2 regions of the Psychromonas sp. psych-6C06 genome follow, and region 1 is predicted to be linked to the other one. Evidence: predicted binding sites of a transcription regulator. Region 1 holds the regulator's gene; the other holds the start of a gene.

Region 1 (5,703 bases):
TAATTGCGTCATAAATTGTGAGGTTCATTTGATAATATAAACATTAGTTTATGGGATATATACAAAGATTCAAACCTTAAAGCGCTTAATTTATCTATTTTGTAGCAATATTGTAGTAAACAGATAATCATTACTCGCCTTGGAGGAACCATTTTGCTATTTTATTTATGATAGACATAATTTAAATTAAAAACCCTTAAATTGAGAATCCAATGGTCACAACTCCTTACGGCTTAATTAGTAATGAAAACTATCATCGCGCAGCACAGATAAAATTACTTATTTGCGATGTAGATGGTGTCTTTTCAGATGGTCGGATCTACCTTGGTAATGCAGGCGAAGAGCTTAAAGCATTTCACACCAAAGACGGATTTGGTATGAAAGCGATCATGAATATGGGCATCGAGATTGCTATTATAACCGGCCGACAATCAAAAATAGTCGAACAGCGTATGCACTCCCTAGGAGTAACACATATATTGCAAGGCATTGAAAATAAAATCGATGCCTATCAGTTATTAATTAAAAAATTAGGCCTTTCTAGCGAGCAAGTGGCTTATATCGGCGATGATGTAGTTGACCTCCCGGTCATGCAACATTGTGGGTTAGGTATTGCTGTTATGGATGCCCACCCTATAGTATTACAAGGTGCCGATCTGACTACCTACACTCGTGGAGGATTTGGCGCAGTACGTGAGATATGTGATCTATTTTTACAATGCCATGACAAACTAGATACAACACAGGGTAAAAGCCAATAAATGAGTATACGACAAGCGCTCCCCTACGCTCTTTTGTTGGTTGTTTTTTTAATCTGGTTATATCTAAAGCCACAACAACAATTAGAAGTACTACCAGAGCATCATCCAAGTTATATTGCGTACAACATTAGTAGCGATCATTTTGATGAAACCGGTATGATCACTCATCAAGTGCATGCTTCTAAAGCAACCAGTTATAGCGACAAAGAGATAACCATTTTTGAAAATCCTAAAGTGTTAATGTATGTACAAAATGAGCAAGAAAATAGTATCACAACCTGGCAAGTAACTAGTGAAGATGGACAATTAAGTGGTAATAATCATCTAATTCTTTCTGGTGATGTTTGGGTAAAAAATTTAAGTTTAGATCAATTAGTACAGACAATGAGTACTGAAAAACTAACTATATTATTAACAGAAAAAGAGATCAGTACAGACCTATTTGTTCATTGGCAAGGGCCACAAATGGATCAACAAGGCATTGGCATGTGGGCATCACTTGTTAGTGAAGAATTAATCGTTAAAAAACAGATAAAAGCGGTATACCTAAATGAAAATTAATAAAATTAGCTTAATCGTTGGCATGATATTCTGCTCGCTTTCAGTACAATCTTTAGAGTCTGATTACGATCAACCAATTAATGTAAGCTCAGTTAGCCAACATGCAAAAATGAAAAGTAATACAGTAACCTTCCTAAAAGAAGTGTTGCTAACCCAGGGAACCATTAAAATTACAGCAAATGAACTGGTTGTCATTCGTGGCGAGAAAGCCAATCAAGAAATTATGATTGCCAAAGGTGATGTAGCGACTTTTTACCAAACCCAAGAAGATGGTAAGCCCTTTGATGCAGAAGCGAATACTATTCATTACGATGTAGCGAAAGCCAAGATAACCTTAACGGGTAACGCACAAGTAAAACAGCTAGATAGTCAAATTAATGGTTCTAAAATAATCTACTTTTTAGAAACAGAAGAGTTGATTGTAGAAAGCGACAAAAATAGCAAAGAGCGTGTAAAGACGGTATTTTTACCAGCACAATTTGAAAATAAAGATGACAATACACAACAGGCTGAAGATAAATAATGGCTGAGTTAATCGCAAAAGGTTTAGTAAAAAGCTATAAAGGCCGTACCGTAGTAAATGGTGTAGGCTTAACCGTCAAGACGGGAGAAATAGTTGGGTTACTCGGCCCAAATGGGGCAGGCAAAACCACTTCATTTTATATGGTCGTTGGCTTAGTGAAGCAGGATGAAGGCACCATTATTGTCGATGGTGAAGATATATCACATCACCCAATGCATATACGAGCACAAAAAGGGATAGGCTATTTACCTCAAGAAGCCTCTATTTTTAGACGTTTAACAGTCACTGAAAATATCATGGGTATCTTAGAAACACGTAAAGAACTTACCAAAGATCAACGCCTCGAAAAACTGAATACGCTATTAGAAGAGTTTCATATTACCCATATTCGTAATAATAAAGGCATGAGCCTTTCGGGTGGCGAGCGTCGACGTGTAGAGATTGCCAGAGCACTAGCAACCGAACCTAAATTTATTCTACTAGATGAGCCCTTTGCAGGTGTTGATCCAATTTCAGTCATTGATATCAAAAATATTATCGGTCAACTTCGCGATCGAGGCTTAGGCGTCCTAATTACTGACCATAACGTGCGTGAAACGCTTGATGTCTGTCAACACTCATACATTGTTAGCCATGGTGAAATTATCGCAATTGGGACACAAGACGAAATATTGGCAAATGATCATGTAAAACAAGTGTATCTAGGTGAAGAATTTAAACTATAGTTATTGTAAATATAGTTATTAAGACATAGCTACTAGTTATTTATATCAGGAAATACAAGCTTTGATGAAACAAGGGTTACAATTGAAAATGGGTCAGCAACTTGCGATGACCCCACAATTACAACAAGCGATCAAATTATTACAACTATCCACCCTTGATTTACAACAAGAGATTCAAAATGCGCTTGATGAAAACCCATTACTAGAGCAAGAAGATAACAGCTCACTTCAAGATGTCGTCAAAGAGCAAGACAGTAGTCAACTTGATACAGCCGAAGCACTTACCCAACAAGAATTTTCACAAGAGCAACCTGATGAAAGCAACTGGGAAGAAGCTTATACACCGCCTCCAACAACTTCAATTTCCTCAGGTTCATCCTCTTTTGAAGGCGAAGATAGCGTCTATCAGGGAGAGTCATCTATTTCTCTTCAAGATCATTTAATATGGCAGATGCAACTAACTCCCTTTTCTCAAACCGATCTCTTAGTCGCAACCGCTATTATCGACTCCATTGATGAGTTTGGCTACTTAACCAGTAGCTGCGAATCGATACTGGAAGCGTTGAGTAATGAAGTTGAAGATCTTGAGTTAGATGAGATCGAAGCAGTTTTAAAACGAATACAGCATTTTGATCCCATTGGTGTTGCGGCTAAGTCAGCACAAGACTGCTTACAAATACAGCTACGGCATCTCAGTGATGATACCCCTTGGCGTGCAGAAGCATTAATGATTCTCGAAGAACATATGGACCTATTAGGTAACCGAGATTACCGTACTTTAGCGCGCAAGACCAAACTGAAAGAGAATGAACTCGCAGAAATTATGCGCCTAATTCAAACCTTAGAGCCACGTCCTGGAAATCAATTCGAAGATACGCAAGCACAATACGTTGTACCTGATGTCTATGTGAAAAAAATAGGTGGACAATGGCGCGTATCGCTAAATCAGGACTGTGATCCGAACCTTTCTATCAATCAACAATATGCAGACTTATGCAAAGGTAATATTAGTAAAACAGATTCGCAATTTATTAAGGGTAACCTTCAAGAAGCGAAGTGGTTTATTAAAAGCCTCGAAAGTCGTAATGAAACATTGTTAAAAGTATCAAACTGTATCGTGCAACAACAGCAAGCATTTTTTGAATATGGTGACGAAGCAATGAAACCAATGGTGCTCAATGATGTTGCCTTTGAAGTTGAAATGCATGAATCTACTATTTCTCGAGTTACCACCCAAAAGTTTATGCATACACCCCGCGGTATTTATGAATTAAAATTTTTCTTTTCTAGCCATGTTGCTACCGAGAGTGGTGGCGAATGTTCATCGACTGCTATCCGTGCGTTAATTAAAAAGTTAGTAAATGCAGAGCTCACTACTAAGCCACTCAGCGATAACAAAATCACTCAGTTACTTGAAGAGCAGGGGATAAAAGTAGCAAGACGCACTATTGCTAAATATAGGGAGTCCTTAGGTATCCCACCCTCTAATCAACGCAAGCAGTTACTATAAGTTTAGATAACTAACCTAAGTTCTGGATAAGCAAAGCGATACAATACAGCTATTTCCGCGAATTTCGGCGTTAAAACATCTACCAATACCCCATTATTGCGACGATAATTTGCCTGAACTACGCAAAAATGAAGGCACTGTATTATAAAAGTAGCAGCATCGTGGTTTTAAACACCATAAAGCTTTCATTAACCAGAATTGAGGTTAAGTAAGCTAAATCGCTTAATATTGATTAATATTAAAAAATGGGCGTTCTTGTATAGCCATTCTTATTTAACCTGATAAAATCGCGCCAATTGTGCCACTAGAAAATAATATTATGAAAATATCTGACCTATTAGATAAAGACTCTGTGTTTAGCCAAACTAGCTGCAGCAGTAAGAAATGCGCATTAGAAAAAATCAGCATTATTGCAGCTGAAAAATTAGATATCGACTCGCAGCAATTATTCAATTCGCTTATTGCACGAGAAAAAATTGGCTCTACTGGAGTTGGGCTAGGAATTGCTATTCCACACGTTAAAATTGACAGTAGCTATCCAGCTACTGCTATTTTTATGCAATGCCATTCAGGGATCGATTATGATTCTTACGATGGTAATAAAGTCGATATATTATTTGCTATTTTTGTTCCTGAAGATAAATGCCAAGAATACTTACAGGCGCTCTCAGAAATAAGTCAAAAATTGCTCGACAAACCCTATTTGCGACAACTAAGAAGCGCACAAACTAACGAGCAGTTATATAACCTATTGCAAATTGAATAACTGCGAGGGAAAAAAATGAAATTAATCATCATCAGTGGACGTTCCGGCTCAGGAAAAACAATCGCGCTACATGTGCTTGAAGATCTAGGCTATAACTGTATCGATGGTGTGCCCTTCCAATTATTAGATCAACTCCTCGATACCGTTGATGTAGAAAATAATAAAATAGCCATCACTCTAGATGTTCGTAATCTACCAGGTGACTCTGATGCAATTGACTCCTTGCTAGCAACATTAAAATGCAAAGTAAAAATAGATATCATCTATATAGATGCGATTAGCACAGAACTCATTCGACGTTATAGTGAAACTCGCAGATTACACCCTCTGTCAAAACAAAAACTGTCTTTATCACAGGCATTAGAGCAAGAAAATACATTATTAGCCCCTATCAGGAAATCAGCAGCACTTGAAATAGATACCACCACACTATCTATTCATAATCTCAATGAACGCATCAAACTTTTTTTACAAGGCACGAGCAAAAGTAAGTTACTGATCATATTTCAATCCTTCGGCTTTAAGTATGCATCGCCTGAAGATGCAGATTATATTTTTGATGTTCGTTTTTTACCTAACCCGCACTGGGAACCCTCATTACAAAAATTTAACGGTACAGAGCAACCTATTATTGACTATCTAGACTCTTTTCCAATAGTTAAGCAAACGGTTAATCAAATTGAGAATTTATTTCAATCTTGGATGCCACATTTAGAGGATAATAACCGCAATTATGTGACTATTGCTATCGGCTGTACAGGAGGTAAACACCGCTCAGTTTATGTAACGGAAAAGATTGCGGCTCGTTTCGGTAACAAATATCAGGTACAAGTTGAGCATAAACGACTTGCAGGAAA
Region 2 (5,703 bases), on a different contig from region 1:
CTTTTTTTGCGCCTGTATAGCGTGCGATATCGTCTTCAAACCTATCAACATACTTTCCAACGCTTGAAACAAAGGTGCTCTCAAGCGTATCTAATACATAGGCCTTTTCATTGCCCTGAAACGTCGGGCTATGTAACGGAATAAAGTCGTTTGTTTGGTAGATATCGCGAATAAATTTAGTTAATTGATGATGCATAGGTTGGCCTTACATCTTACTGTCTAAGTATTTGCCTGTTTCTTTATGGGCAAAGCAGGGTAAGGTTTGGTTAAACAACTCAACCAGTTGTTGTTTATTCCATTGTTGTGTTTCTTTGAGTGCTGATATGCTTTTTTCAAACTCAATAATTTTGGCCTCATCATAAGCTAACTCATTTTTAATGATCCCTAAATTTGGATAGCTATTCATCTCCAGCTTTTCAGAAACGGTGTAAAACTCTTCGAAATCTTTTTCACCAGTGGTATCACTTTGTGTGAAAAGGCAGGGCCATTTACCCTGTTGTGGTAAGTGATCTATCAATGCTCTAGCTTCATCTTCTGAATCGCAAACATGTGCTTCATAACCGAGTTGCTGAAGATACTTTTTAGCGATATCTGCAAATGAAACTAAGTGCAAAGCTTCACTTAGTTTTGGAAAGAAGATATCCCTATTTTCGCCAAATATGCAGGACATTAAACAGAGCTCTCCAGATTCTTGTGGAGTGACAAAGTAACGTTTTATGTCGTTTGGTGCGACTATCGGCTGCCGTTTCTGTATTCGTTGGTTGAATCCATGAAGCAATGAGCCATCAGAGAATGCGACGTTAGCAAAGCGCGCTGTTGATATTGTAATTTCAGCGCTACGACGCATTAAAAACATCTCCATAATGCTTTTTGAAGCGCCCATCATGTTGACTGGGTTAGCCGCTTTATCCGTTGAGACACAGAAATATTTTTTAACATTGTTGGCTATTGATTGCTGGAGTGTTTTTTCGGTATTAAATACATTTACATCAATCATGCGCATTAATGTAAAGGGGTCTTTTTCACTACGCACATGTTTTAAAGCCGATAAATTTAAAACATAGTCGTAATGACCATCTGATTTAATAAAGGCATCATATTCAATTGAACCAATATCTAATGCATATGTTTGGAAATCACCTTTGATATAACCTAGCGAACTGCGAATATCACGCACTAACTCAACAATATTATTTTCGCTGATATCCACAAGGTGAAGTTTTAATGGACTGCGTTTAAATATCTCTTTCGCAACCGCTTGCCCGATTGAGCCTGCCGCGCCTATGACTAAGAACTTACTTTGCGAAATTATTTCACTAAGTTGCGTCTCATATTGGTTAATGTCATCGGTGAATAGTGCCTTTTCGCGACCAATTAAAGAAAGAATTGCAGTCAAATTTGTAGATCCTTACATTAAATAAGATATTTCAGCTTAAAAACCTGTTATTTATAAGCTTTTATTTTATTTTTATTACGCTGTTGTTGTAACGACTTTTCTTTTAACGCTTGATAATAGTGCTCCGATCTATTTTGTAACTCTGCCACTGCATTTTCTAGCTTTTTTAATTGCTCAACTTTTGTGGCCAATACTTGCTCTGAGTTGTTATCTAGCAATGCTTTTATTTGATCTGAAAAAAGATCTTGATGCTGTTGAAAGGCTTCATATTGTTCATTGTCTAACAAATCTGAAAGCTTTTCTTCGAGTGCAAATAGGTTTGCTAATTGGGTTGAAATATCCATTGATACCACTACTTATACTGTTGACGTATATCTTGCGGGATACCGTCCCAACCAGACTTTATCTCGGTAATGAGCGCACTAACTTCAGCTAATGGTGTGGCATCATTTTTGATGTTTGCACTATTTACTTGCGAGATCATATAGCCATATAAGCCATACAGGTTCTCTGAAAGTTCACCGCCTTGCTCCATATCTAAGCTATTTTGCAATTCGCCAATCAAACCAATCACCTTAGTGAGCATCTTATTTCTGTTTTCAATTTCTTTACGCTCTATCGCGCCTTTGGCTCCCGCTAAATTTCCTAATATATGCTGCATAACAAGTGAAATAAGCGTATGTGGATCCGCTTGTTCGACATGAGCTAGATTTGTATTCTGATATTGTTTTATCGAGCGACGCATTTTGCTTCCTTAACTAATTACTTTCAGTCTATCTATTATGATTGTATATCTGCTTTCTATAAATACATCTTTTCTTTCGATTAGGTGACACTTTTGACCACTAATATGATAAATGTCTTATTAAAAGCGCTTTTAACGTTGATTAGTTTTATTAAAGCAAGAACCATTCCTACTTTGTAAGCACCTGTTTTCTTAATTTAATAGTCATTACTTTTTTATTTTAAGTAGTGTGAAGCGTCATTTTATGGTCATCGTCATGTTTTTGACCATAATCATACGCAATTATGAAAAACTGTCCTAGACTTGGCGATAGTTAAATTTTAAGAGTGAATTTTATGGAAGAGAGAGCACCGGTATATTTAGTTGCAGTTGAAGAAAAGCAAGCTGATATATTAAAAACCGTATTACATTTCGTTGGCGAGCATTGTGAAACTGTTGCAAGTGATGATTTACAACAGAAAGTGAGTGAGTGTAAGCCACTGGCTGTCATTTATGGTGATTTACTTTCAGAAGCGTTGTCAGAAGCATTTCCACAGCTACCTTTTTTAACCCTCGAAGGCGAAGATGGTGCATCTCAAACCGTTGGAAATCATTTAGGTGTCTTAAGTGTGCCAATCGTTTATGAGCAATTAACGCAACTATTACATTATTGCCAGTCATTCCATAATCCAGGAAAGAAATTACAAAAAGCCAACCATTATCTAACTAAATCATTGGTTGGGCGTGGGTTGCGTATTCAAGAGATACGTTATTTGATTGAGCAAGTGTCAGATAGTAACGCTAACGTACTTATTCTTGGCGAATCTGGCACTGGCAAAGAGGTCGTTGCGCGCGCCATTCATGAGGTTTCAAGTCGTAAAAAAGGGCCGTTTGTACCCATAAACTGTGGTGCAATTCCAGCTGAATTATTAGAGAGTGAGCTTTTTGGGCATGAAAAAGGCGCATTTACAGGCGCATTTTCAGCACGTAAAGGTCGTTTTGAGTTAGCTGCTGGTGGCACGCTATTTTTAGATGAAATTGGCGATATGCCGATGCCGATGCAAGTTAAGTTGTTACGTGTGTTGCAAGAACGTACCTTTGAACGTGTTGGTGGTACTAAAGCTATACAGGCCGATGTACGTGTCGTAGCGGCAACTCACCGTAATTTAGAAGAGCTTATCGTTAAAGGGGAATTCCGAGAAGATCTCTATTATCGATTAAATGTTTTCCCGATTGAGAAACCCGCTTTACGTGAGCGTCAAGAAGATATCCCACTACTGTTGCAAGAGCTATTATCACGTTTGGAAGGTGAGCATAAATCGACATTGCGATTTACACAACGTGCTCTGGACTCTTTAATGCAACATAATTGGCCGGGTAACGTACGTGAATTATCAAATCTATTAGAGCGTTTATTGATTTTACATGCGAATAAAATTATAGATTTGAATGATTTACCATTGAAATATCGTTATCTTGATGCACAGGGAGAGGCGATTGAACATATTCAATATAGCGAAGAAGAGGAGTCACTTGCAGAGCGTGATGCGTTATCGGGCATGTTTGGTGATGCGCCTGTTGTTGCAGAAGACTCTGAAGTGTTTGATGAATCACAAGGTTTCCTCGGGCATTTACCTGCAGAGGGAATGAATTTAAAAAATAAGCTAACCGAATTTGAGATAGAGATGATTCGCCAAGCACTTGATAGTCAAGATGGCGTTGTTTCTCATGCTGCAGAGTTACTGTCGATGCGTCGTACGACTTTGGTTGAAAAAATGAAAAAATATGGCCTCAATAAAGAAGGTTAAACACACTTTTCTTAGGTGTTAATAAGCCCATTTTAGATGGGCTTTTTTGTCTGTCATTTTTGTGGCGGTTTCGTTTTAACTCTCTGTTGTAAAACAGCTTTTATTGGTTGGCATAAATACTGCTTGTACCTGCTTATAGCAAACTTTAAGTAGGTGATAACATGACTAACTATAAGCCCAATCTAACTTCGCATAATGAGACTTCAGATCTTGAGCAAGAATCTTTTGCTGGTGAGTTAACACAGCTACGTGCGCAAGCCGCTTATATGGACCAACTATATAGTGAGTTGCCCTCTGGTCTTATCGTTATTGATGGTAACGGTGTTATTGAGCAAGCTAATCGTGTTGCATTATCTTTATTAGGCGAGCCTTTAGAAGGGTTATTATGGAGCGATATCATTGAGCGTTCATTTTCACCTAAAAGTGATGATGGTCATGAGATATCTTTAAAAAATGGGCGTCGAATTCAATTATCAATCTCTTCATTAAATGGTCAACCGGGTCAACTGATATTGTTAACCGACCTTACTTCTACGCGTCAATTACAAGAGCATGTCGCTAAATTACAACGACTTTCATCGCTGGGAAAAATGGTTGCTTCATTAGCACATCAAATCAGGACTCCTCTTTCTGCTGCTATGTTATATGGTGCTAACCTTGCTAATAAAACTCTCAATGAAAGTTCACGTTCCCGCTTTCAGGGAAAGTTGATGAATCGTCTTAACGACTTAGAAACCCAAGTCAATGACATGTTACTTTTTGCTCGTAGTGGTAACCAAAAAATAATCGATGAGGTGTCGTTGGTGTCATTACTTGAAGAGGTTCAGGATGCCAGTGAAACACTATTGCAACAGGTCGGTGGGCACTTACAGTGTCGCTTACCTGATCCTGACTTGCTGATCATGGCCAATAAAAGTGCACTAGCCAGTGCCATGACTAACCTTATCTCTAATGCTGTCGAAGCAACGGGAAAAGGGGCGCAACTGTATATCAGTACGCAGCGTCGTGGTAATGATAGTGTTGAAATTTCTGTAATGGATAATGGCCCTGGTATTGAAAAAGAAGATCTAGCGAAGGTGATGGAAGCATTTTATACCACTAAATCACAGGGTACAGGGCTTGGATTAGCGGTGGTGCAATCTATCGCACAGGCACATAAAGGTAGCGTCGAGGTAAAATCAGAGTTTGGCAAAGGCAGTTGCTTTACAATGGTTTTACCGCTACATCGGGTAGGTGAGTATCGAGGTGTCGCCCTTAACCAAGCAGTAGGAGGTTAATATGTCTCAAGGAAAATTATTAGTTGTTGAAGATGATGCTGGATTGCGTGAAGCGTTAATTGATACCTTATTATTAGCGGGTTACCACTGTGTTGAAGTGGATAGTGGAGAAGCCGCACTTATTACGCTTAATCAACAGAAATTTGATATGGTGATCAGCGATATTCAGATGGGAGGAATGTCTGGATTAACGCTGTTACAAAATATTAAAGACAAGTTTCCAACCTTACCGGTTTTATTAATGACCGCTTATGCAACGATTGATGACGCAGTGAATGCCATTCGTGATGGCGCTATTGATTACTTAGCTAAACCTTTTTCTCCTGAAGTGTTAATGAGTCAAGTAAGTCGTTATGTTCCAGTTAACAAAGTCGAGTCTTGTACACCGATTTACGGTGATGCAAGTACAGCTAAAATGTTTAAAATGGCCGAAAAAGTGGCGCAAAGTGATGCATCAGTTATGATCACCGGTCCAAGTGGTAGCGGTAAAGAGGTGTT

Evidence for each region. Region 1 encodes sigma-54, which starts transcription at its own class of promoters, with help from an activator protein. Its sites were predicted from a motif close to GTTGGCACGNNNNTNGNNT; they were not measured.
Region 2: fliS (flagellar export chaperone FliS) is a predicted target of sigma-54. The motif match lies at 2,296-2,314, and genes of this name have one in related genera.

Annotation. Positions count from the first base shown of each region.
Region 1 is NZ_PIZM01000012.1:22,518-28,220, reverse strand. Features, by position in the region: gene CW745_RS14730 (ATP-binding cassette domain-containing protein) at 1-12, opposite strand, end outside; gene kdsC (3-deoxy-manno-octulosonate-8-phosphatase KdsC) at 213-761, shown strand; gene lptC (LPS export ABC transporter periplasmic protein LptC) at 762-1,322, shown strand; gene lptA (lipopolysaccharide transport periplasmic protein LptA) at 1,312-1,845, shown strand; gene lptB (LPS export ABC transporter ATP-binding protein) at 1,845-2,570, shown strand; gene CW745_RS14705 (RNA polymerase factor sigma-54) at 2,635-4,080, shown strand; gene CW745_RS14700 (PTS sugar transporter subunit IIA) at 4,400-4,846, shown strand; gene rapZ (RNase adapter RapZ) at 4,862-5,703, shown strand, end outside.
Region 2 is NZ_PIZM01000002.1:537,828-543,530, reverse strand. Features, by position in the region: gene CW745_RS05590 (LegC family aminotransferase) at 1-196, opposite strand, end outside; gene CW745_RS05585 (UDP-N-acetylglucosamine 4,6-dehydratase) at 206-1,396, opposite strand; gene CW745_RS05580 (hypothetical protein) at 1,444-1,740, opposite strand; gene fliS (flagellar export chaperone FliS) at 1,749-2,141, opposite strand; gene CW745_RS05570 (sigma-54 dependent transcriptional regulator) at 2,477-3,928, shown strand; gene CW745_RS05565 (ATP-binding protein) at 4,090-5,205, shown strand; gene CW745_RS05560 (sigma-54 dependent transcriptional regulator) at 5,207-5,703, shown strand, end outside.